One region of the Mesorhizobium sp. YR577 genome, then DNA from elsewhere that is predicted to be linked to it. Evidence: predicted binding sites of a transcription regulator. Region 1 holds the regulator's gene; each other region holds the start of a gene.
The links. The regulator LexA, encoded in region 1, represses DNA repair genes until DNA is damaged. The targets are predictions, from matches to a motif close to TGTTCNNNNTGTGTTCNG.
Positions count from the first base shown of each region.

Region 2: BM413_RS30615 (ATP-dependent helicase) is a predicted target of LexA. The motif match lies at 2,317-2,334, and genes of this name have one in related genera.
Region 3: BM413_RS30795 (2'-5' RNA ligase family protein) is a predicted target of LexA. The motif match lies at 1,555-1,572, and genes of this name have one in related genera.
Region 4: BM413_RS13585 (cytoplasmic protein) is a predicted target of LexA. The motif match lies at 3,222-3,239, and genes of this name have one in related genera.

Region 1 is NZ_FPBI01000015.1:168,391-173,337, forward strand. It holds gene BM413_RS21810 (ComEC/Rec2 family competence protein) at 1-2,277, shown strand, start outside; gene lexA (transcriptional repressor LexA) at 2,298-3,017, opposite strand; gene glp (molybdopterin molybdotransferase MoeA) at 3,191-4,396, opposite strand; gene moaC (cyclic pyranopterin monophosphate synthase MoaC) at 4,397-4,885, opposite strand; gene trpC (indole-3-glycerol phosphate synthase TrpC) at 4,889-4,947, opposite strand, start outside.
Region 2 is NZ_FPBI01000040.1:15,229-20,175, forward strand. It holds gene BM413_RS30600 (non-homologous end joining protein Ku) at 1-114, shown strand, start outside; gene BM413_RS30605 (non-homologous end joining protein Ku) at 242-1,051, opposite strand; gene BM413_RS30610 (YciE/YciF ferroxidase family protein) at 1,315-1,809, shown strand; gene BM413_RS30615 (ATP-dependent helicase) at 2,350-4,431, shown strand; gene BM413_RS30620 (HAL/PAL/TAL family ammonia-lyase) at 4,545-4,947, opposite strand, start outside.
Region 3 is NZ_FPBI01000041.1:15,986-20,932, reverse strand. It holds gene BM413_RS30810 (SRPBCC family protein) at 1-177, shown strand, start outside; gene BM413_RS30805 (DUF899 domain-containing protein) at 260-1,033, shown strand; gene BM413_RS30800 (GFA family protein) at 1,080-1,493, shown strand; gene BM413_RS30795 (2'-5' RNA ligase family protein) at 1,616-2,197, shown strand; gene BM413_RS30790 (ArsC family reductase) at 2,228-2,581, shown strand; gene BM413_RS30785 (aminopeptidase) at 2,652-3,905, opposite strand; gene BM413_RS30780 (LysR substrate-binding domain-containing protein) at 3,939-4,892, opposite strand.
Region 4 is NZ_FPBI01000008.1:153,006-157,952, forward strand. It holds gene BM413_RS13560 (Na+/H+ antiporter subunit D) at 1-820, shown strand, start outside; gene BM413_RS13565 (Na+/H+ antiporter subunit E) at 820-1,293, shown strand; gene BM413_RS13570 (cation:proton antiporter) at 1,290-1,625, shown strand; gene mnhG (monovalent cation/H(+) antiporter subunit G) at 1,622-1,984, shown strand; gene BM413_RS13580 (Ros/MucR family transcriptional regulator) at 2,279-2,710, shown strand; gene BM413_RS13585 (cytoplasmic protein) at 2,718-3,077, opposite strand; gene BM413_RS13590 (helix-turn-helix domain-containing protein) at 3,296-3,703, shown strand; gene BM413_RS13595 (DUF6456 domain-containing protein) at 3,705-4,520, shown strand; gene BM413_RS13600 (SufE family protein) at 4,530-4,947, opposite strand, start outside.

The DNA.
Region 1 (4,947 bases):
GCTGAGCCGGATTTCCTGCCGATGTTTGGTGGCAGCGCCGTCCTGTCAGCTTTGCTTCTGCTGCTGCCTTCGCATCAACAGTTGCTCCGTTTTGCGGCGGTGGGGGTGTTGATCTGCGTCGTCGGCATGGGGCTTGCCAAGATCGAGACATGGCGTGCGGGAACCAAGATCATCGGCTCGGAAATCTCGACCCAACTGACCGGGCGTGTCGCAGGCATCGACCATATGGCCAATGGCCGCGTGCGACTGACAATCGACGTGCTGGCAACAGCAAGGCCGACGTTGCGCTACGCGCCGGACCGCGTTCGCGTTTCGGCTCGCAAAATCCCGCCGGGGCTGGCGGTCGGGTCGGAAATCAGCGGTGCGGTCAAGCTGATGCCGCCTTCCGGGCCGGTGCGGCCCGACAGCTATGATTTTTCCTTCAAGAGCTATTTTGACAGGATTGGCGCAAGCGGATTTTTTCTGCGCGGCCCGGAACTCGTCATGGCGGGTGAAGCGCCGTCGGTAGGTGACCGGTTTTCCATCTGGGTCGAAAATGCCCGAAACCTCATCGCGGATCGCATCAGAAGTCAGATCGGCGGCCCGGAAGGCGAGATCGCAGCCGCCCTTGTGGTCGGCATACGCGCCGGCATTCCCGAAGACATCAACGAATCGATGCGCCGCACCGGCATCTACCACATCATCTCGATCTCCGGGCTGCACATGGCGCTTGTCGCCGGCACCGTGATGGGCTCATTGCGCGCGGTATTCGCATTGTTTCCCGGCTTTTCGTCGCGCTGGCCGGTCAAGAAATATGCCGCCGCCGCTGCTTTGGTCGCGATTGCCTCCTATCTTTTCATCTCCGGTGGCGAGGTCGCGGCCCAACGCAGCTTCATCATGCTCGCGATCATGCTGACTGCGCTGCTGTTCGACCGCGGTGCGCTGACCATGCGCAATCTGGCGATCGCGGCCATCGTCGTCATTGTAATTTCGCCGCATGAGGTTATCGGCCCGAGCTTCCAGATGTCTTTCGCGGCAACGGCTGCTCTGGTCGGCGCTTATGCCTTGTGGGCGGAGAGGCGTTCGCAAAGGTCAAAGCCTTTTGTTCCTCCGGGCAATGCGTCACTGATTGCCGGTTTGACCAAGCGCACGATCGGCTCGGTCGGTGCACTCGCCATGACCTCGATCATCGCCGGTCTCGCGACGACCGCATTCGGCGCCTATCATTTTCAAAGGGTTTCGCCGCTCAGCCTGCTCGCCAATCTCGGCGTCATGCCCGCCGTATCGATCCTCGTCATGCCTTTTGCTGTCGCCGGTTCATTGGCGATGCCGCTCGGCCTGGATGGCCCGTTCTTCTACGTTATGGGCAAAGGGCTGACGGCGATGATCGTCATCTCACAATGGATATCGGATCGCTCGCCCATCGACGCCGTCGGGCTGGTTTCGGGGCGATCCCTGGTATTGCTCACCGTCGCGCTGGTGATTGCGACGATGGCCTCGACGTGGCTGCGGTTGCTCGCAGTGCCTTTCGCGCTCGCAGGAATGCTGCTTCTGGCAGATGTGCGAGCGCCAGACATTCTCGTCTCGGAAGATGCGAGACTGGTGGCCGTACCGGTCGATGATGAAAATCTCGCAGTCAACCGCGCGCGGCCGAACGAATTCACCATCGAAAACTGGAAGCGGGCGCTGTTGTCGGAATATCTGATCAAGCCGGTCGATACGATCAATGATGCCGGCAAGAAAAGGTCGAGCCGGGCTGGGCGCCGTAATTCACCAACCGACGCGTCCTTCGATGATTCCGCGGAAATTGAAGCGGCCGACCTTGCATCAAGCGATACGGCCGTTTCGTCGGGACAATCTCGCGAAAAGCCGGTGAACTCGCTCGCTGCTGGTTTCGATTGCCATAACGGTCTGTGTCTGGCGACGCACAGATCGGGCGCAATCATCGCTCACGCTGCCGATTGGCGTTCCGCGCGACGCGCGTGCGACTATGCCAGCCTCATCGTGATCGACGACGCGACTGCCGAGGATGTCTGCGAAGACGCCGTCCCGCTGGTTGTCACCAAGCGCGAACTGGCCAAGTTCGGCAGCGCCGCCGTCTATCTCTATGGCGACATTTCGGATCGTCGTGCCGAAATTCGTTTCGCGCTGACACAACCATACCGCCCCTGGCATACACAACGAGCATTTTCTCGAGAGGCGAGAGGACTGCCGCCTTATCAGCGGAGAGAAAGTAAGCCGGCGAACAATCAGTTAAAAAAGTCGAGATACTCAAATTCGCGAAGCGCCAAACCATAGTCAGGCGCTGCCGCGTGTCGTCAATAACGCCGGATCAATCCCACCAGCTTGCCCTGGACCTTCACACGGTCAGGTCCGAAAATCCGCGTTTCATAGGCTGGATTGGCGGCTTCCAGCGCAATGGAAGCGCCCTTGCGGCGGAAGCGCTTGAGCGTGGCTTCCTCTTCATCTACCAGCGCAACGACGATTTCGCCGGGGTTTGCCGTATTGGCATTGCGGATGATCACCGTGTCGCCGTCAAAAATACCGGCCTCGATCATCGAATCGCCTTTGACTTCAAGCGCATAGTGCTCGCCGCCCATGATCATCTCCGGCGGCACGGAGATTGAATGCGTCTTGTGCTGGATGGCTTCGATCGGCACACCGGCAGCGATCCGGCCCATTACGGGGATCGAAACGGCGGAGCCGACATCATCATTCCCGGCTACAGGGCCGCGCGCAGGTTCCGGGGGGCGTCGACCTAGGCTGCCCTCGATGACGCTCGGCGAGAATTTCGCGCGCTGCGGTGCCAGCCCGGGGGCCATGGAGTCGGGCAGGCGGAGAACTTCGAGTGCGCGAGCGCGATTCGGTAGCCGGCGAATGAACCCGCGCTCTTCAAGAGCAGTGATCAACCTGTGGATGCCGGATTTCGATGCCAGATCGAGCGCTTCCTTCATTTCATCGAAGGAAGGCGGGATTCCCGCTTCTTTCATCCTCTCGTGGATGAACATTAGAAGCTCGTGTTGCTTGCGCGTCAGCATGGCCACCCCCGAAGAATCAAACCAAAAACAAAACCAGAACAAACACTATCTGTTCCATTTGTGTTCTGCAACCGTTTAAATTTTAATGAATATCTTAAGGTACTGGAAACAATACGCGAACGCGCCGATATTGGAACCAGTCGATCGGATATGTGCCGATCGATAGGCCTGACCTAGCGAATCCTCAGGACGGTGCATGGCGCACCAGCCTCGGCCGCCGGCGCAAAAGGTTCGCGGATGATCAACGCATTGGCCTCGGTGAATGTCCTCAGCATTGAGGAATCCTGGATCTCGAACGGCGTCGCTACGAGCCCGGCATCGTCGTCTCGAAGAACGGCGCGCACATAATCCTGGCGCAGATCGTTGGCCTGCATTGCTGCGCCGAGGAAAGCCTCATGGATATCAGACACATGGTGCCGCCCGCCAAGTCGCGACAGCAGCGGCTTCAGGAACAGATGCGAGCAGACAAGACTCGCCACCGGATTTCCGGGCAAGCCGATGCAGCGGGTGTGCCCGAGTCGGCCGAACATCAGCGGCTTGCCGGGCCGCATAGCGATCTTCCAGAAATCGAGCTTTACGCCTTCGCTGGTCAAAACGTCGTGGATGAAGTCGTGATCGCCGACGGATGCGCCGCCCAGAGTCACGATCACGTCTGCGCCGGCCTCCATGGCTCGCTTGATCAGCGCCGCGATGGCCTCCTTGCGATCGGGCGCGATGCCGAGGTCGAGCACCCTTGCGCCAACCGATTCGGCGATCGCTGCCACGCCGAAGCTGTTCGAGGCGATGATCTGGTCGGGGCCTGGTTCGCTGCCCGGCGGCAAAAGCTCGTCGCCGGTGGCGATGATCGCCAGCAGCGGCTTTTTCACGACGGGAAGGCGAGGGTGGTTGGCCGAGGCTGCAAGCGAAAGCGCACCCGCGTCCAGGACCCTGCCTTTGTCCAGCAGCAGGTCGCCTGTGGAAAAATCGAGGCCCCGGCGCCTTATGTGGCGACCGGCATCCACCGTTTCGGTGACCTCTACGGTTCTGCCATCGAGCTTTCGGGTGTTCTCCTGAATGACGATGGTATCGACACCATCCGGCATCGGCGCTCCCGTGAAGATGCGGACGGCCTGACCCGGCTCTACTTTGCCGGCAAAGCGCCGCCCAGCCGGAGCTTCGCCGATAACGTGCAGCGTTGCCGGGACATTGGCGACGTCAGCACTGCGCACCGCATATCCATCCATGGCCGATGCGTCGAACGGCGGTTGCGTGCGCAGCGCTCGTACAGGTTCGGCCAGCACGCGCTCGGCAGCCTCGGCCAACGCTACGGATTCCGCGTTGCCGGGACCGGCGCCATCTAGCAGTCGCTGTAGGGCCTCGGCGACCGGAAGGAGTGCCATCTATGCGTCCACCCGGTAGTCGCCGGATTTGCCGCCGGTCTTCTGGACCAGCCTGATGCCGGAAATGACCATGCCGCGATCGACGGCCTTGGCCATGTCGTAGATGGTCAGGCAGGCGACGGAAGCCGCCGTCAGCGCTTCCATTTCGACACCGGTCTTGCCGGTGACGCGGGCAAGTGCGGTCACGCGCAGGCCGGGCAGGGAATCGTCAGCTTCGATGTCGACCGAAACCTTGGTTAGGAGCAGCGGGTGGCAGAGCGGGATCAGCTCATGTGCCCGCTTGGCCGCCATGATGCCGGCGATGCGCGCAGTGCCAAGAACATCGCCCTTCTTGGCGTTGCCCTCGCGGATCAGTTTCAGCGTTTCGGGCAACATGGTGACAAAGCCCTCGGCGATCGCCGTGCGCTCTGTTTCAGCCTTTTCGCCGACATCGACCATATGCGCCTGGCCTTCGACGCCGAGATGGGTGAGGGCGGGTTTGCCGCTCATGGCCTAGCCATTTACCGCTTGCGCGGCCTTGCCAGTCAGCAGCGCACGCGTTGCCGCTGCCA
Region 2 (4,947 bases), on a different contig from region 1:
ATCGAGCGGGAGGAGAAGGTCATCAACCTTATGGACGCGCTTCGCAAGAGCGCTGATGCCGGAAAGAAAACCTCCCCCACACGCTCCTCAGGGGGTAAGCGGAAGGCGAACTGAGATGATGTTGCTAGCGCTGGTTATGCGTTCGGTCGGACGGTTGTAACGCCTGCAATCCGGTCCCGGACGTGGAGTGCGGGATGGTCGAGCTGCTGTTGTTGGCGGAGGGAAAGCAGGAACGACATAGTCAGCGGCGTTTTGGCTTTTCCTGTGAGATGCTCTTACGCAGCGCGTCCATGATCGAAACGACGTTGGTGGTCTCCTTGCCACCACTTTTGGCTTTTTCGTCGGACGCTGTTTTGCCCGTCTTCTTCTTCTTCTTCGCAGCGATGATTTTTTTCAACTGCCCCTGCACCGGATCAGTGACCATATCCGGCGTCCATCGCTTCAGGCTGGCCTTGATGAGCTTCTGGACCATCACGGTCGCTTCGCTATCGGCCTTCGCCTCAACCTGATCGAAGTACGGCTTTTCGTCTCGCACCTCATCGCCATAACGCAATGTCCAGACGACTATGCCCTGATCACGCGGCTCCAGCATCACAGCGCGCTCACGACGGTAAAGCACGAGACGAGAGACTCCGGCCATGCCCGTGGACCGCATCGCTTCGCGAATGACCGCGAAGGCTTCTTCGCCGATTTTGTCAGACGGTGCCAGATAATGCGGTCTGTCAAACCAGATCCACTCAATCGAGTCGCGCGGGACAAACATATCGATATCAATGGTGCGCGTGCTTTCCAGCGCCACAGCGTCAAGCTCTTCGTCCTCGACGATTACCAACCGGTCCTCGTTGTACTGGAAGCCTTTAGCCTCGTCTTGGTCTGCCACCACCTTTCCGGTCTCTGCATCGACGTAGCGGCTGTTTGCGGAATTGCCTGTTTTTCGATTAACGGTGCTAAAACGAACCTTATCACTGGCCGAGATAGCCGGCGTCATTGTGACCGGGCAGGTAACCAGCGACAGTTTCAGATAGCCTTTCCAGAATGGGCGGGGAGCCATTGCAATCCTCCAGCCACTAGAACGGATAATTTGCCCCATCGTTCCCATCGCAGGCCTGCAACTGCTGAATGATAAGACCCCTAGCGCCGAACGCCTTCTGGTGGCCATGCAAGCGCCTGTGCGGCGCCTACAGTCCGTCGACGGAAAAAAGCAGGCAGTGTGTTGCAAACAAATAAAACAGCCGATGTGCGGAATATGGAGCGATGGAACAAATTCTGTATTGGTTTCTTTCTTCTCAGCGTCCAGCACAGGGAGGAAACGCAATGAAGTCATTATCCGAGTTGTTCGAGCATACGCTGCAAGACGTCTACTATGCCGAGAATGCCATTACCAAGGCTTTGCCGAAGGTTGCGAAAGCAGCCAAGGATGCGAAGCTGAAGAAGGCTGCTGAAGATCACCTTGCGGAGACCAAGGACCAGATCAAAAAGCTCGAGATGGTCTTCAAGTCGATCGGCAAGAAGGCATCCGGCGAGAAGTGCGATGCCATTGAGGGATTGATCAAAGAAGCCGACGGCCTGATGGAAGAGGCTTCGGGCACTGCGCTCGATGCCGGCTTGCTTGCGGCGTGCCAAGCCGTTGAACACTACGAGATTGCCCGTTATGGGTCATTGCGCGAGTGGGCAAAGGACCTTGGTCACGACGAGGCGCACAAGCTTCTGAGCGAAATTCTCGATCAGGAGAAGGCAACGAACAACAAGCTTACGAACCTCGCAGTTACGTCGATCAACAGGACATCTTCTACTGCGAAGGCTGCATAGAAAGCCAAAGGGACGCGATCCGACCCCGGACTATCAGAAGCAATTCGGGAGTAGCGCCCCGATTGGGATCGCCGCCCGGTTGAATGCCGGGCAATAAGTTTCAGCAGATTTGGCGGATGCTCCGAGAGAGGAAGCTGTTCCACAGCTTCTGAGCCAGGTTCGACTCCTGGCGTCCGCTCCGGCTCCCCGGACGTAATCCAACTGGCGCTCTAAGTAAGCCCAAAGTGGTGTTGTTTTGACCAAATTCCTGGATGGTCGGTCTCAAGTATAGGAGTAACATGTAGGTGCGAATCGGCGGGAGAGATGCAATGGCCGCGCTCTATACATGGATGAGAGACCTCGGAAACGGACGAATTCAAGCTGCTGTTAAAGCGTTTCGTATTCGACGTGGCTATATTGTCAGCGTCAGGCCGCACCGTTCCGCGTTCAGATAGCATCACATCTGACCAATCCGCGATGGTATCGTGGACCTTGGGGAACACCGCTTCCAGCCCTGATCGCTTTCTTGCGAACGAAACGGAAACAATGCTTCATGGCGCGATGAATGTCGCGCTCCGTGATTCGCTTGCCCAACCAGACTATCTCGACCGCCTGAACCAGGCGCAACGAGATGCGGTGCTGCATGGGGACGGCGCAGTTGCCGTGCCGCTTCTCATTATTGCCGGTGCCGGTTCTGGCAAGACAAATACGTTGGCACACCGCGTTGCGCATCTTATCGTGAAGGGCGCAGACCCGCGTCGCATCCTGCTCATGACCTTCTCACGTCGTGCCGCAGCAGAAATGACGAAACGTGTCGAGCGCATCTCGACTGAGGTGATGGGTGCAAGGGCTGTTACATTGCTGGAAGGCCTGACATGGGCTGGTACCTTTCATTCCGTGGGCGCACGGTTGTTGCGCGACTATGCCCTCGAGATAGGTCTGAGCGAGGCCTTTACGATCCATGATCGCGAAGATTCAGCGGATTTGATGAATCTTGTCCGGCACGATCTTGGACTGTCCAAAACCGAAAGCCGCTTTCCCGCCAAGAACACCTGCCTCGCCATCTACTCGCGTGCCGTCAACGCGCAGTGTGAATTGGAGCAGGTGCTGGCCAAGTCCTTTCCCTGGTGCATCGGCTGGGCGGACGAACTCAAACAGCTGTTCGGGGCCTATGTCGAAACGAAACAGGCGCAGAACGTCCTCGATTATGACGATCTGCTTCTCTATTGGGCGCAAATGTCATCGGAGCCGGAAATCGCCGATCATATCGGTGGCCGCTTTGACCACATCCTTGTCGACGAATACCAGGATACAAATCGCCTTCAGGCTTCGGTCTTGACCGCGCTGAAACCTGATGGCCGCGGGCTAACGGTTGTTGGAGACGATGCGCAGTCGATCTATTCGTTCCGCGCAGCCGAAGTACGCAACATCTTCGACTTTCCGACACTGTTTCCATCGCCTGCTGAGATTGTCACGCTTGAGAGAAACTACCGTTCGACGCAACCGATCCTGGCCGCATCGAACGCAGTCATCGGCGAGGCGACGGAGCGTTTTACGAAGAACCTGTGGACCGAGCGGCAGTCGATGGAAAAGCCATTGCTCGTGACGGTGAGGGATGATGCCGACCAGGCCAACTATGTTTGTGAGAAAGTGCTGGAGGAACGCGAGGCGGGCGTTCAGCTAAAACAGCAAGCAGTGCTCTTTCGAGCCTCACATCATTCCGGCCCGTTGGAAGTCGAACTCACCCGAAGGAACATTCCCTTCATTAAATTCGGTGGCCTGAAGTTCCTGGACGCGGCGCATGTCAAGGACATGCTGGCGGTATTGCGTTTTGCGGAGAATCCGCGTGATCGCGTTGCTGCCTTCAGGGTACTGCAATTGTTGCCCGGTATCGGTCCATCGTCGGCAGGGGAGGTTATCGACGTGATGGAGGGTGCGCTCGATGTCACTCTGGGTCTGTCCATCTATCGGCCCCCGGCAAGGGGCGCTGCGGATTGGCCTGGTTTCGTTGATGTCTTCACCGCTCTGCGAAACGGAAACAGTACCTGGCCATCCGACATGGAACGGGTCCGGTTATGGTATGAGCCACATCTTGATCGCATTCACGAAGATGCTGCAGTTCGCCGTGCAGATCTGCTCCAGCTTGAGCAGATTGCTGCGGGATACCCGTCGAGGCAAAAATTTCTGACCGACCTGACGCTTGACCCCCCTGATGCAACGAGCGACCACGCCGGGCCGCCACATCTCGACGAGGACTATCTGATCCTGTCGACCATCCATTCAGCCAAAGGCCAGGAATGGAAAAACGTCTTCGTTCTCAATACCGTCGATGGTTGCATCCCGTCCGATCTTGCAGTCGGCGAGCGCAACGAGATCGAGGAAGAACGACGTCTACTCTATGTGGCGATGACGCGTGCGAAGGACGCGCTGCATCTGATCACCCCACAAAAATTTTACACCCACGGACAGGCCTCGCGAGGCGATCGCCACGTCTACGCGTCCCGCACACGTTTCATACCAAGTACCATATTGGACAAGTTTACGTCGGTTACTTGGCCCAAAGCTTTCAACACGGCGGCTGGATCAAAGCATCCGGAGGTTCGTGTCGATCTGAAAAGTCGTATGCGCGGCATGTGGAAGTAGGCACGCAGTTTGCCAGATGGGAGCTGGTGGGAGGCCTGGCCAGAGCTCCAAGCTGGCCCCACCTAAGCACTCAATCAGCATTTGATCGCGTATTGAAAGGATTCTCTTCCCGTTTACACGGATATGACTGAAGGCGTGCCGGAAAACAGAGCGTCGATGGCTTTTATCGTGTCCCCGTTCCACAGCATGTCGTGGACCGCTGCGGCATCGGGTCCGGTTTCGTGGTCTTCCACCAGTTCTTCCGCGACCACGCGCACCATACGGTGAAGGAGACGGCCGGCATCTCCGAGCTTGCGCTCCGGTTCAGACGCCACACGCAGGTCGCAAGCCTGCGCCGACAGAAGCGCCTCGATCGAGATCAGCCAGCGGACAAGCTCGATCTGCTCGTCGAGTTTGCGGATGGTGAGGGCTGTCTGCGGTGCGAGGTCCTCGACGGTGTCCGAAATGACGATTGCATCGAGGCTGGCGGGGTGTGCCTTCAGCCGGATTTCCGCGTGGAGTGCCGCAATCGACTTC
Region 3 (4,947 bases), on a different contig from region 1:
GTCACATTTATCCTGTCCAGGGTCGACAACGGAACCCGCCTTCGCCTTGTCCACTCCGGCTTCGTCACGCCGAAGAATGACACGGCTTTCAACAATATGAGCCAAGGCTGGCCCAAGTGCTTCCAAAGGCTGGATGTCATGGCCGCAGAACAGGTTTCTCCGAAAAAGCTGCACTGACGCATATCGAAGACCTGACCGCATTGGAGATTGGCGAGGGGATCGAACTGGAAAGAGGCATCTCGACAAGAGGAGGTTGACCATGCCGCATCAAGTCGTTTCGCGAGACCAGTGGCTGAAGGCCCGGGTAGCACTGCTCAAGGAGGAAAAGGAGCTGACGCGGCACAGTGACACGCTGGCGCAGCAGCGGCAGGAACTGCCTTGGGTTCGGATCGACAAGCAATACAGCTTCGAGACCGATGAAGGGAATGCCACGCTGGCAGACCTCTTCAAAGGACGCTCGCAGCTTCTCATGTACCACTTCATGTTCGGACCGGACTACAAGGCGGGGTGCCCTTCCTGTTCCGCGATTGCGGATGGATTCAATGGTGTCTTCGTCCACCTGGAAAACCACGACGTCGCGTTTTGGGCTGTATCGCGGGCGCCGCTCGCAAAGCTGCAGGTCTATAAGCGGCGGATGGGCTGGACGTTTCCCTGGGCATCCTCGTTCAGCAGCGACTTCAACGCCGATTTCAATGTCTGGTTCACCGAGGAGCAGCAGAGCGAAGGCGGTATCGAATACAACTATGAGCGCGAGGCGCCGTTGCCTGTCGCCGTGATACCCTCGCGTACGACGCCGGACGGCGCCACTATCTTCGCGACCATGTCCGGAACCGACACTGCCACATACACACGAGAGAGACCGGGCCTAAGCGCGTTCGTGCACGAGGACGGTGTCGTCTACCACACCTATTCCGCCTATGCGCGCGGACTGGATGGCCTATGGGGCACGTACCAGTGGCTCGACCGCGCACCCAAAGGGCGCAACGAACAGGGCGTCTGGTGGCGGCGCCACGACGAGTACGAAAAGGGCTGAGCGAAGTTTTCTCGGCCCGCAACCACTTCACAGCAGGAGAAAAGACGTGAGCAAGCCTTACACCGGCGGATGCGCCTGCGGCGCGATCCGATATGAGATTTCTGCCGAACCAATCATGATGAACGACTGCCAGTGTCGCCAGTGTCAGCATGACAGTGGCACCGGGCACCAATCCCACCTGACCTTCAACGGCGCGCCCGTTAAGGTGGAGGGCGAAGCGACCCATTGGAACATGGTGGGCGATGGCGGAACCGTCAAAGCGCGCGCCTTCTGCCCCACCTGCGGTTCACCCGTCTACATAACCTTTCCAGACATGCCTGATCTTTTCATCGTCAGCGCTGCCAGCCTCGACGATCCAGGCCGATACAAACCGCAAATGGTTTTCTGGGCTGCCGGCGGTCATGCGTGGGACCACCTCGATCCAGCTCTGCCAAGATTCGACAGGATGCCTCCAAGGTGAATGCAGTCTGATCTGGCGGGCGTGGGTTCTGAGCACATTCCCGAATCATTTTTGTTGCGAATGTTCTTGTTTTGTTCTAGATGTCAACCCAGAAGGATGAGGGCATTCCAGGGAGGTATGCCATGCAGAAGCGATTTGATTTCATGGAGGAAAATATCCCGCTGCGAAGGCATCCGGATCGCGTATTCTTCACCGTCTTCCTGGGCGGGATGGCGAAGGCGCTAGTCGAGAAAATCGGAAATTATATCAAGAGCTTGTATGGTATCAGCGCGCAATTGCGTCCACTTGATCATCTGCACGTTTCGCTGCAACATGTCGGCGATTTTCCCCGGCTGAAGAGCAAGTATATCTGGGCTGCTTGCCGGGCCGCAGAGGCCGTGTCGGGCAAGCCTTTCACAGTTTCTCTGGATCGAGCGATGTCCTTCACCGGCCGCCGCCCGGGTAAGTATCCTTTTGTGCTCTGTGGCGACGGAAACGCTGCAACATTCGAGCTTCACCAGCGCCTTGCTGTTGCGATGCGAAAGAACGGCCTGAAGGCGGGGTTCGAGTTCACCCCGCATATGACGCTGTTCTATGCACCAATTTCCGTTCCGATGTGTCCGATCGAGCCCGTCAGTTTCGAGGTCGATGAGTTCATCCTCATCCACAGCAAACTGGGCCAGACCAAATATGAAACACTCGGCAGATGGCCTTTGCGCGGGTAAAACGTCTTGGCGCAATAGGAGAGGCTGGAATTGACCGTCACCATCTACGGCATCAAGAACTGCGACACGATGAAGAAGGCCCGCACATGGCTGGAAGGCCATGGTATCGAGTACCGGTTCCATGACTACAAGACCGAGGGGCTTGACCGCGCGCAACTGGCGGGTTGGTGCAAGGAACTCGGCTGGGAGGTGCTGTTGAACCGCGCCGGCACCACGTTCCGGGCGCTTGCCGAGGGCGACAAGCAGGACCTTGATACCGAGAAAGCAATGGCGCTGATGCTGGCACAGCCTTCTATGGTCAAACGCCCTGTGCTCGATGTCAGCGGGAAATTGCTCGTCGGTTTCAAGCCGGAACGTTACGCGGAAATGTTCTCCACAAAATAGCCGGCCCGATGCCGGGCAAGGCATTGCGCCGCGCACCTCGTGAGCGCGCGGCGCAATTCGGCTAAAATGCTCAGGCCCACTCGCCGGCGCGCATGACCGGTTCGGTGCTGCCGTCCTTGTTGACGCCGTCGATGTCGATCTTGCCAGACCCGATCATCCAGTCGATGTGGATCAGGCTCGAATTGCCGCCGCGCGCGGCGACTTCCTGCGGCGACAGGTTGCTGTCGTTGAAGCAGGTGGAATAGCACTGGCCGAGCGCGATGTGGCTGGCGGCATTCTCGTCGAACAGCGTATTGTAGAACAGGAGCCCACTCTGCGAGATCGGCGAGGAATGCGGCACCAGCGCCACTTCACCGAGGCGGCGCGCACCTTCGTCCGTATCGAGAACCTTGCCGAGCACGTCCGAGCCCTTCGAGGCGTTCGCTTCGACAATGCGGCCTTCCTCGAATCGCACTGAAATATTGTCGATCAGCGTGCCCTGATAGGAGAGCGGCTTGGTGCTGCTGACGTGCCCCTCGACCCGTCGCGCATGCGGCGTGGTGAAAACTTCCTCGGTTGGGATGTTCGGGTTGCAGGTGATGCCGTTCTTCGCGGTCTCGGCGCCGCCGTTCCATTTGTGGCCGTCGGCAAGACCGATGGTGAGATCGGTGCCGGGGCCTGTGTAATGCAGCGCATGGAAGGCTTTGCCATTCAGCCAGGCGGTGCGGCGGGCAAGCGCTGCATTGTGGTCCTTCCAGGCGCTCACCGGATCGTCCGAATTCACCCGCGAGGCCGAGAAGATCGCGTCGGCAAGCTTGGCGACGGCAACATCTTCCTGATCGTTGGGGAATACCAGTTTTGCCCAGGCGGTGTTCGGGTAGGCGACGATGTTCCAGTTGATGTCGAAGCCGGTGATCTTTTCCAGCGCCGGCCGGTAAGCCATAGAGGTGGCCTTGTTGGCGCGCGAAACCTTTGCCGGGTTCTGCGAGGCAAGCAGCATCGGGTTGTCGCCGCGCACCGCAAGCCGTGCAGCGCCGCCGGCGAAAGCCTTGGCCATGCCGTCATAGAGCCAGCCATCGGCCTTGTCGAAACTGGCGTCGGGCGCGTGGCGGTAGCGGGCCAGCGTCAGCTCGTCGTCGGAAAAGATCGGCGTGACGATGCCGGCGCCCGCCTTGTAGGCGTGTTCGACGATACGCCGCACGAAACCAAGCGCCGAGGTCGGAGCCGTCATCACGAGGTCCTGCCCGGGCTGCAATTGCAGGCCGATCTTGATGGCCACTTCCGCCAGGCGGTCGAGTTTGACGGGATCGATGGCAGCGTCAATCGCGCTGATATGCGAGGTCATGGTAGAACTGCTCCTTTGACTGTCCGGCGGGATTCATAGCTCCGAAAGCGATGGCTGAACACCTCTGCCGGGGAGCTTCTGGACCTGCGGCGACTGCATATTTGCCAGCGTCGCGCTCACTTCTTCGTGCACCCATTTGCGAAAGCAATCGACCTTGCGGCTTGCCCGCTTGTCTTCGCCGGTGACGATATAGTGGCCGAGCCCGCTCGGTGCAGCGATACCGAAGGGCGCGACCAATCGGCCGTCGGCTAGCGCGTCCGCTGCAAGAAACTGCCATGCAAGCATGATGCCCTGGCCGGCGATCACCGCCTCCAGGCACAGGATCGGATCGGTGAAACTGGCTCCCTGGATGGGCATGACTGGTTCGACGCCGGCGGCGTTGAACCAGTCTTGCCATGAGATCATGGAGTTCTCGTCGCGAATCTCCCAGACCTTGGCAAGATCGGGAATGGATTTCAGCTTGCGGGCGACGTGCGGCGAGCAGACCGGAAATATCTCCATCGGCAGCAGCAGTTCGGCCCGCGCGCCCGGCCAACGGCCCTTGCCCAGCCGGATACCCAGATCGATATCCGAGCGGTTGAGGTCGGCGATCTGGGTCGAGGCATCGATGCGGATGAGGATTTCCGGAAATCGCGAGAAGAAACGGCTGAGACGCGGCACCAGCCAGCGCGCGGCGATTGCCGGCGCCATCGAGACGATCAGCGTGTTCGACGTGCGATCGTCGGCCAAAGCCACGGCCTGCGCCAGTTCGCGAAAACCGCTGCTAAGGCGCGCTGTGAAGATGGCGCCGAACTCGGTCGGGACGAGGCCCGACGGCCTGCGCTCGAACAGCGTTCGGCCGAGCTGCTTTTCCGTGCGGTTTATCTGCTGGCTGACAGCACTTGGCGAAACGCCAAGCTCCTCGGCCGCCTTGATAAGCGATCCGCATCGCGCGACGGCCTCGACCGCGCGCAGCCCGTTGAGATGGACGCCGCTGAGATTCATGATTTAGTTTTTCTAAAGCAGCGGCGTGGAAATGTCGATTGCTGACCTGCTACATTAG
Region 4 (4,947 bases), on a different contig from region 1:
GCCGGCCTCGTATCACACGCCCCGCATCGTAACGGCTGCCCTGTTCGGCGGACTGCTCACCAAGATCGGTGTCTACGCACTTCTGCGGACGCTGGTGATGCTTTTCCCGGTTGAGCGCAGTGTTCTGGCCGATCTCATAGGCTGGGTTGCGGTCCTGACCATGGTGCTTGGTGTCATGGGCGCGCTGGCGCAGTCGGATACGCGGCGCATCTTCGGGTTCCTGGTGATTTCCGGCGTGGGTGTCATGCTGGCCGGATTGGCGTTGGGCACGCAGACCGGCCTTTCCGGCGCGATCCTCTACGCCGTGCATTCCATGCTGGTCATGACGGCGCTTTATCTGCTGGCCGGAATGATGAAGGAACTTGGCGGCAGTTTCTCCCTGCGCGAACTTGCCGGGCTCTATCGAAGCACGCCGCTGTTGACTGCGATTGCACTCGTGCTGGCGCTGGCCGTTGCGGGCCTGCCGCCGGGCTCGGGCCTCTGGCCGAAGGTTCTGCTCGTAAAAGCCTCGCTGGAGGCAAATCAATGGTTGCTTGCCGGTGCGGTTCTGCTGAGCGGTTTCCTCACGACCATCGCCTTGGGGCGCGTGTTCATTCTGGCATTCTGGCGGGAGCGGGAAGGTGCGGGTGCAACGAAGGCGCTGGCGACCGATACGGCGTCACCGGTTCTTGGCTACGGTGTGCTGCTGGCCTTGATGGTCCCGATCGTCGTTTTGGGCGTGTATCCCGAGCCGTTCATCAAAATAGCAGACATTGCCGCCGGCGGGCTTCTGAACAATGCCGGCTATATCGGTGCGGTATTTCCGGCGGGAGGCGGCTGATGACGATCTATCTCGGCGTAATCCTGCTCGCTCTCGCATGGGCGGCCGTAACCGGCTCCTTCACCCTTCCGAACCTCGTCTTCGGCCTGGTCCTCGGAAGCCTGACGCTCTATCTCGTTCGAGAACAAAGGGGGCCGTTTCGCAGTGCCTTTCGCCCCGGCAAGGTGCTTTCGCTGGCTCTGCTGTTCGTCAAAGAACTGATTCTTTCTGCATGGCGCGTGGCTAGGCTCGTTGTTTCATCCAGGATGGAACTGCAACCCGGCATATTCGCCTATCCTTTGAAGGTGGATCGCGATTTCGAGATAACCTTGCTGGCAAACCTTATTACGCTCACGCCCGGCACGCTCTCGGTCGATGTTTCGGACGACAAGCGCCTGCTTTACGTCCATGCGATCGACTGTTCCGACCCGGAAGCGGCGATCAAGGACATCGAGACGGGTTTTGAGCGCAAGATACTGGAGGCGTTCCGATGATCTCTGGTGAAGACTTCCTGGCCTATTGCGTGATCGTCGCTCTGGCGTTGCTCAGTCTTTCCTTTCTGCTGACGGTCTTGCGGGTACTGCGCGGACCAACGCTTCCGGATCGTATTCTTGCGCTCGACATGCTGGTGGCCATCGCCATCGGCTTCATCGCTGTTCTCGGCATCAAGACCGGCTATGCCTTTCATGTCGATATTGCGATTGCGCTCGGGCTCGTCGGTTTTCTTGCCACGGTCGCCTTCGCGCGCTTCGTGTTGAGCCGCGGAGCCAAGGATTTCGACGGTCCGAAGGGCGCCAAAAGCCGACCCAGGAGGGGGAAGCGATGATCGAACCGTTGCTTGATTATGCTGCAGGTATTCTGATCGTAATCGGCGCTATTTTTGCCTTGATCGCATCGATAGGCCTGCTTCGGCTACCAGATCTGTACACGCGGATGCACGCAGCCTCCAAAGCCGGCACGTTGGGATCGTGCGTCATGTTGATAGCGCTTGCCGTTCAATCGCAGGATCTTGCCATATCGACCAGGGCGATCGCAGGCGTGATATTCTTCCTGTTAACTGTGCCGATATCTTCGCATCTGCTTGCAAAGGCTGCACATGCTTCCGGTTATCGCATGTGGGACAAGTCCGTTCGGGATGATATTGAAGGTTTCGTCCAGAAGACGAAAAAAATCACGCGAAATTGATCCACTGGCAATAAAAAATATAGTGCAGAAGCGGCATTTGACGATGCTGCTGAGCTTTCACCTACTTAAGGGTGGGGGATGTCAGTATCCTAAAGATATTTAGTGTGATTATCTGGACTGACCAAGGTCAAAAACAATAGATGAGAAAATATTTAATTGACTTACTTTGCGGTGAAGGTCATTAAGAAGGATCGACGCGAGTCGTAATGGTCTTGCCTGTCGTGAAATTCCGCAAAGCCCCACAAAATCAAAAAAAGGGGCGTTTTTGAAACTTATCCCTGGGGCCAGAAGAATATGGACATTACCGATACGTCTACCAAGAATTCCGAAATGCTAATTGAGCTGACAGCCGATGTGGTTGCTGCTTATGTCAGCAATAATCCAGTTCCGGTTGGCGAACTGCCAAATCTTATCGCCGACGTACATGCAGCGCTCGGTCGTGTTGGTGGAGCTGTAGAGCAGCCGCAGACCGACAAGCAGAAGCCTGCTGTCAATCCGAAACGCTCGGTTCATGAAGAATACATCGTCTGCCTTGAAGACGGAAAGAAGTTCAAGTCGCTCAAGCGTCACCTGATGACCCACTATGGTCTGTCGCCCGACCAGTATCGTGAAAAGTGGGGCCTGGACCCTGCCTATCCGATGGTCGCGCCGAACTATGCAGCGGCTCGTTCGCAGCTGGCCAAGAAGATGGGCCTGGGCCGCAAACGCAAGACGGCCAGTAAATAAACAGCAATCAATACAGTTTCGGCGGCGCCTTCGGGCGCCGTCTGCGTTTCTGCGTCCGGCATGGGGCAGGGGAAGCAACCATTCGAGGCGGCAGTCCTGCATCGCGCAGCCGGTCGAGCACCTGCTTCAACGCGATGTGGCGGTTCAGATCGTAGGTCCAATGCCTGCGCATGCCCTTGAGACGCTCGCGTTCGATCGCCCTTTCCAAGCGAATTATCAGCCGAAGCCTTGGTTCAGGGGCAGCGCTCAGCGCCGTTTTCAAATCGATGCCGCAGGCGAGATGAAGTGCCGCGAGTTGCCGGGCGTTTTCCGTCTCGGCCATCTGGCGGGCACGGAATGCCTGTGATTCAGCGCGAATGTCGTTCATTCAAGTGGGTTTCCTTTGTTGACCCCGGTTGAACGCACTATCCGCCGCCTCCCAATGAGGGGGATAAAAATCGGCTTTTTATTTTTTCCGATTAGAAAAAAACAACGCTATTTCAATGTGATGGGTATTTTTGCCCACTAAAAATGTTCCTCTTTTGTTCACATTCCCGTCGAGTGCAGATATAAGAACTTATTCCTACATGCGGAGGGAAAGGTTCAGTGCATCTCACGGCGGCAGTATCCAGAAATTACCAGGAAGAGACGGAGCCCCCACGCGTCTCGCTGACGTCGAGCAGTGGGCGGCGGGAAGAACGCATTATCGAATTGTGCGAAGGCATGATGGATATCACGGCTGCCTTGTTCAACGTGTCGAGCAAGGAACTGCGCAGTCCGGGTCGGGGTGGCCTCGGCGTGTCGCGGGTCAGGCACATCGCGATGTATGTCACGCATGTCGCGTTGAGCGTGACGATGCGCGACGTAGGAGCCGGCTTCGGGCGCGACCGCACCACGGTCATGTACGCCTGTCACCTGGTCGAGGATTTGCGGGATGACGCGGACTTCGATCGCATGGTCGCGCTTACCGAGCGGGTCGCACTGGCAGCGTTCGGCAACAAAGCGAGTTTTTGAAATGACGCATCAGATGATCGAAGACAATGAAGGCTGTCGGCGGATCTTACGCTTTCTGTCCAGAGGCCCCGCCCTGGTTCAGGAAACGGCGGTCGGCGGAAAACTTCTGCTCGAAGGCGAAGAGCACGGGACGATCGCCGTGGATCGGGAGGCTCTTGTCGATCTGATCGGCCGTGGCGTGGTCGCCCGCCGCGATGACAAGGTGAGGCTTGTCGCGGCGCGTCCTGCTGGAACACAGGCAGTAGTGGCCGATGAAACCGCCTCTCAGCAGCGGCAGCGCGAGTTTGAAACGAGGGTGATTGAAGTCGACGGCATTTCTGCGCTGGCGACGGTCAATCTTTCCGAATCGCCGCTTGGGCAGTTGATGCGCCGCAAGACAAGGACGGGTGCGTCCTTCCTGTCGCTGGCTGAATTCGAGGCGGGTGAGCGCCTGCGTTCGGACTACACGCGCGGTCAGATCATGCCGCGGCTGGGTGCGAACTGGGTAGCCAGCGTGGCTTCCGGCAAGCGCGGGGGCGGAAATGGGATCGCGGAACTGACCGACTCGGCACTGGCGGCGCGCCAGCGGGTTGATCGGGCAATCACAGTCGTTGGCCCGGAGCTTTCGGGCGTTCTCATCGATGTATGTTGCTTCCTGAAGGGTCTGGAACAAGTGGAACTGGAGCGCGGATGGCCGGTTCGCTCAGCCAAGATTGTCCTGAAGACCGCGCTCGGTGTGCTGAGCAGGCATTATCGTCCGCAGTCAGTCACGCCGAGCCCGGCAAAAAGAATGCTGCATTGGGGCAGTGAAGACTATCGCCCGGTGCTGGACAGGTGACGAGCCGGCTTAGGCCGGCTGCAGCGCAGCCTCGGCGTCGCGCTTGATGCGCTTGATCATCGAACGAAGCCCGTTTGCGCGCTGCGGCGTCAGATGTTCGTCGAGGCCGAGAGAACGCAAAACGGCTTCGGCGTCTGTCGTTATGATCTCGCTGGCGCGCCTGCCGGAAAAAAGCGCAAGCATGATCGCAACGAGCCCGCGAACGATATGAGCGTCCGAGTCGCCCTGGAAATTGATGACCGGATCGACACCTTCGGCGGGTTCGGTAAGCAGCCAGACCTGACTGACGCAACCTTGAACCTTGTGGGCATCGTCGCGCGCCGAGTCCGGATAGGGAGGCAGAGCCTCACCAAGCTCGATGACATAGCGGTAACGATCTTCCCATTCGTCAAGGAAGGCGAAGTCGTCGCGGATGCTTTGCATAGTT